DNA from 2 places in the Magnetovibrio sp. genome. Region 2 is predicted to be linked to the other one. Evidence: predicted binding sites of a transcription regulator. Region 2 holds the regulator's gene; the other holds the start of a gene.
What was found. The regulator LexA, encoded in region 2, represses DNA repair genes until DNA is damaged. The targets are predictions, from matches to a motif close to ATGTTCTANTTTGGTTC.
Positions count from the first base shown of each region.

Region 1 (2,472 bases), on a different contig from region 2:
CACCATTTCCAACGCCACCGAAACCCGCGATTGGGTGCGCAAGAATCAAGTTACCAGCGTGCGCTTGGTGACGTCGGGCTATCACATGCCGCGTTCGGTTTTGGAGTTCGAGAACGCGTTGCCCAAAGTTACCCTGATTCAACACCCGGTGTTTCCGCCGCACGTCAAGCAGCGCCAATGGTGGGCGTGGCCGGGCACCACGGGACTGATTGTGGGCGAATACAATAAATTCTTGTTGGCGTGGTCGCGTCACAAGTTGATGTCCGTGCTGAAATAGCCGGGTAAGCGCAACTGCACTTTCATTGTGGGGCACAGATGACCGCGATCCGATCCTTTTTGTTCAATACCGTGTTTTTCGCTGGCGGCTTGGTGCTGGCGCTGTTGCTGTTGCCGTGCTTGGTGTTGCCGCGCCGCGCCATGCAGTGGGGCTTGAAATTTTGGGCCGCGGTGATGATGCAGGCCCTCAAGCTGATCGCGGGACTGAGCTGGGAGGTGCGCGGGTTGGAAAACGTGCCCGACCGCCCGTGCATCTTTGCCTGCAAGCATCAAAGCGCCTGGGAAACGGGGATCTTTTATCTGCTGGTCGATGACCCGTCATACATCCTCAAGAAAGAGCTTCTATCGATCCCGTTCTTTGGCTGGTATCTGGCCAAGGGCGGCGCCATCGCCATCGACCGCAAAGCCGGTGCGTCGGCGCTGAAGTTGATGATCACGGGCGCGCAGGATCGTTTGGCGCGCGGCCAGAACGTGGTGATCTTTCCCGAAGGCACGCGTTCCGCACCCGGCAAACCCGGAACCTACCATCCCGGTGTGGCGGCGCTCTACAAAGGCGTCGATGCGCCGTTGGTGCCGGTGGCACTGAACTCGGGTTTGTTCTGGCAGCGGCGCAGTTTCCTCAAACGCCCCGGCCGCATCACCATCGAGTTTTTGCCCGCCGTCGCCCCCGATCAGGACCGCAAGGCGTTCATGCGCGAGTTGCAAACGGGCATTGAGGGGGCGTCCAACGCGCTCATCGCAGAGGCCCGCGCGGTCTATCCTCATGCGTTGCCGGAACGCGAAACCGAGCCTTCCGAAGATACGGCCTGAAGCTCCCAGCGGGTCTCAACACACCACAGCAAGCTCTTGAATCTAGCCTGATTTTCCCCTGTGGATAAAATCGTGGACTATTTTGTGACGGCCCATTGAGGGTTTTCCACAGATCTCTCGGGATATGTGCATAAGACAATGCGTGCCATCCAGGCGCGGTTGTGTAGGATGCGGGGGCTCAAGAGGTCGGGTCAAATCGGCGATGGAAACGTAACGTGAACATGGCGTTGACCGTAAAACGACTCAAGCGTACACTAAGGGGATGGAAGCTTTTGATTATTATTCAATATCAATAGCTTACTAAACGTAACTTTAAGAATATCAAGGCCGACACGCACGGGTCGGTCGGGTGTGCGCGCATTTGCGACATAACCCTGTAGGCAGGAGCGATGGAAACCATGGTGCCGATGACCCCGATTTCCCAACATATCTGGGATATGAAGTACCGCCTCAAAGGGACGGACGGTCGGCCTGTGGACAAGAACATCGAAGACACCTGGCGGCGTGTGGCTAAAGCGTTGGCAGCGGTGGAAAAAGACCCGCAACAATGGGAACAGCGTTTTTTCGAAATGATGAACGCATTTCAGTTCCTGCCCGCCGGGCGCATCATCGCCGGCGCGGGGGCGGAACGCAAAGTGACGCTGTTCAATTGCTTCGTCATGGGCGATATCCCCGATTCCATGAGCGGCATCTTCGACAGCCTCAAGGAAGCTGCGCTGACCATGCAGCAGGGCGGCGGCATCGGCTACGATTTCTCGACCCTGCGGCCCAAGGGCGCGCACGTCAAAAAGATCGGCGCGGACGCATCCGGTCCGTTGAGCTTCATGGACGTGTGGGACGCGATGTGCCGCACCATCATGAGCGCCGGGTCGCGGCGCGGCGCGATGATGGGCGTGATCCGCTGCGACCATCCCGACATCGAAGCGTTCATCGAAGCCAAACAAGAGCCCGGACGGCTGCGCATGTTCAATCTGTCGGTGTTGGTCACCGACCCGTTCATGGACGCGGTCAAGGCGGGCGATAGCTGGAACTTGAAATTCGATGGGGAGGTCTACAAAACCCTGCCTGCGCGTGAGCTGTGGGACAAGATCATGCGTGCGACCTACGCTTACGCGGAACCGGGCGTGATTTTCATCGACCGCATCAACCGCCTCAACAATCTCAGCTACTGCGAAACCATTCACGCCACCAATCCCTGCGGCGAACAGCCGCTGCCGCCTTACGGCGCGTGCTTGCTGGGTTCGCTCAATCTGGCGCGGATGGTGACCGATCCGTTTTCTGAGGCGGCCGCCATCGACCTCGACGCGTTGAGCGCCCAGGTCAAGACGGCGGTGCGTTTGATGGACAACGTCATCGACGTGTCGCGCTTTCCACTGGTCGAACAGG
Region 1 is NZ_DATCTF010000011.1:189,950-192,421, reverse strand. Features, by position in the region: gene VIN96_RS09285 (YdcF family protein) at 1-277, shown strand, start outside; gene VIN96_RS09280 (lysophospholipid acyltransferase family protein) at 316-1,086, shown strand; gene VIN96_RS09275 (adenosylcobalamin-dependent ribonucleoside-diphosphate reductase) at 1,485-2,472, shown strand, end outside.
Region 1: VIN96_RS09275 (adenosylcobalamin-dependent ribonucleoside-diphosphate reductase) is a predicted target of LexA. The motif match lies at 1,293-1,309, and genes of this name have one in related genera.

Region 2 (2,472 bases):
GGACGACTTTGAGGGCATTCGCGCCGTGAATGACGCCGCGTTCGGCGGCACGGACGAGTCTGAATTGATCGATCGCCTGCGCGAGGCTGATTTGGTGATAACCGCGCTTGTGGCGGAAGAATATGGCGAAATCGTCGGTCACATCCTGTTTTCAGAGCTTGAGGTGACCTCTGACGACCACAAGAGGTCCATTCGCGCAGCAGCCCTTGCCCCCATGGCGGTAGCTCCGACCCACCAGCGACTCGGCATCGGATCTGAACTTGTACGTCAAGGTCTTGAAAAATGTCGTGAAAACGGCATCGAAGCGGTCGTTGTCGTGGGTCATGAACGGTTTTATCCGCGTTTTGGGTTCAGCGCCCAAATCGCCGAATGTTTGAAAAGCCCATTTTCAGGCCCATTTTCGATGGTTTTGACCCTAAAACAGGGCGTTTTTGACGATTTCTCCGGTTTTGTCATATACCCGGATGCATTTTGCCTCGACATCTGAAATAAGGCTTACGGTGTAAGCTTAAATTTTGGCTGCGGCCGAAATGGCGATGTGTTGAGAAAATGCAGTTCACTTTCAGACAGATAACGTCCCTTGAAGTAAACCGACTGGGCTTTGACGATGCGCTTGAGATCTGAGCGAATGTCTAAGGGAAACGCATAGGTGCACAAAATGTTGCCGAAGCGGAATTCTTCATAATCGGGCGGGTATTCGAACCGCAACTGCACCCCGCGCACGTCTTCCAAGGTCCAATGCCGCATGCGCACGATGGTGATGTCGCCATACGTTTGCGTCGCGCGCCCCGCAGTGATGGCGCAATGCTCCACTTCCGGCTCGATGGCGGGCGGCTCGGCGTCGCACGATGCCAGCACCAGAACCGTAAACAGGGCACCAAGCCCACCGAACATGAAGCGTTTCTGAGCCATGACGCATTATGTGCCTTCACATCGATGGCAAGCAACTCAGAATCCGAGACATTTTTTTCCAATTGAGCCCTTGACCGCACAATGGAACCAAAGTAGAACATAAATGCGTGTTTTTGTTTTGTTCTTTATCATTTGAACACCAACGCCATACGCACCAAGGACTTCATTTTTCATGCGGATGCAGGTGACGCCATGCTGACAACCAAACAGTACGAACTTCTGCTTTTGATCGAAGCGCGCATCAACGAAGCCGGAGTGCCGCCGTCGTTCGAAGAAATGAAAAATGCCTTGGGTCTAAAGTCCAAATCGGGCATTCACCGCCTCATCAGCGGTTTGGAAGAACGTGGCTTCATCCGTCGCCTGCCCCATCGCGCCCGCGCGCTTGAAGTCCTCAAGATGCCGGAAAACGTCGAGCGCGACCGTGAAAACCAACGCGAACAAGCCTCCACATCCGAAACGCCGTCGCACATGGCCAACGTGGTCAAGGGTGAATTCGGCGCCAAGCCGACCCCCGCCCACACCGCGCCCGATAGCGGCGTGGAACTACCATTTTTGGGCCGCATCGCTGCGGGCACGCCGATCGAAGCGATTTCCGATCCCACCTCGTTCATCGAAGTGCCGCCGAGCATGCTTGGCGGTGGCGATCACTATTGCCTGGAAGTCGACGGTGATTCGATGATCGACGCGGGCATTTTCGACGGCGACACGGTGATCATCCAAAAGACCGAACGCACCGAAAACGGCGCGATCGTCGTCGCCTTGGTCGACAACGAGGAAGCGACCCTCAAATACATCCACAAAAAAGGCGACAAGGTCGCCTTGGAACCGGCCAACAAAGACTACGAAACCCGTATTTTCGGCCCCGACCGCGTGCAGGTCCAAGGCCGCTTGGTGGGCCTGCTGCGCAAATATTGAGGATTTGGCTTACTTTTTGGCCTTGATCACCCAAGGGCGATCACCGCGTTGACCGTTCACCGTTTCGATGTGCACCGGGCCGCTATCGCCCCCCTTCCCATCCCCCAGCCAAATGGCATGGGTTCCCCCGCGTTGTAAATCTTCAGCCGTGATCAGACGGGTGGCGACGCGACATCTGTCTTGTGCAGCCGGGTTCAACGCCATGGCCGCGACCAGCACGTCGGCGCGCCAACAGTCCTCGTTCAGCGCTTCCGGCGCACGGGTGAACGCCACGCTGCGTCCCGCCGTGCGGTATAAACAGCCTAGAGCGTCGCAACGCAGTTGCTGCGGGTCGGTATCCGGATCGCGCCAACGGCGGGGCTTGGCGCTCAGCCCGGCGCGACGCAACCACACATCGCGCTCAAACTTCGCCGCCGTCAGGGTCGAGACGCTGTAATCGCCCGCCCCCGTGCGCACTGCCGCAAGCTTACCGTCCGGATGGATCAACACATCCGGCGCGGACGGGCCGCCAAGCACGCCGAGCAGCCCCAAGACCGCCACCGGCGCCCCCCACAAGCGCCAAGGCCTTTGCCACAACGCCAACCACAGCCCACCCACCGCCACCCACACGAGCCCCCACACGGAAAACGCCGCGATGTCCGTAAC
Region 2 is NZ_DATCTF010000014.1:21,742-24,213, reverse strand. Features, by position in the region: gene VIN96_RS11765 (N-acetyltransferase) at 1-487, shown strand, start outside; gene VIN96_RS11760 (hypothetical protein) at 496-912, opposite strand; gene lexA (transcriptional repressor LexA) at 1,105-1,827, shown strand; gene VIN96_RS11750 (ComEC/Rec2 family competence protein) at 1,837-2,472, opposite strand, start outside.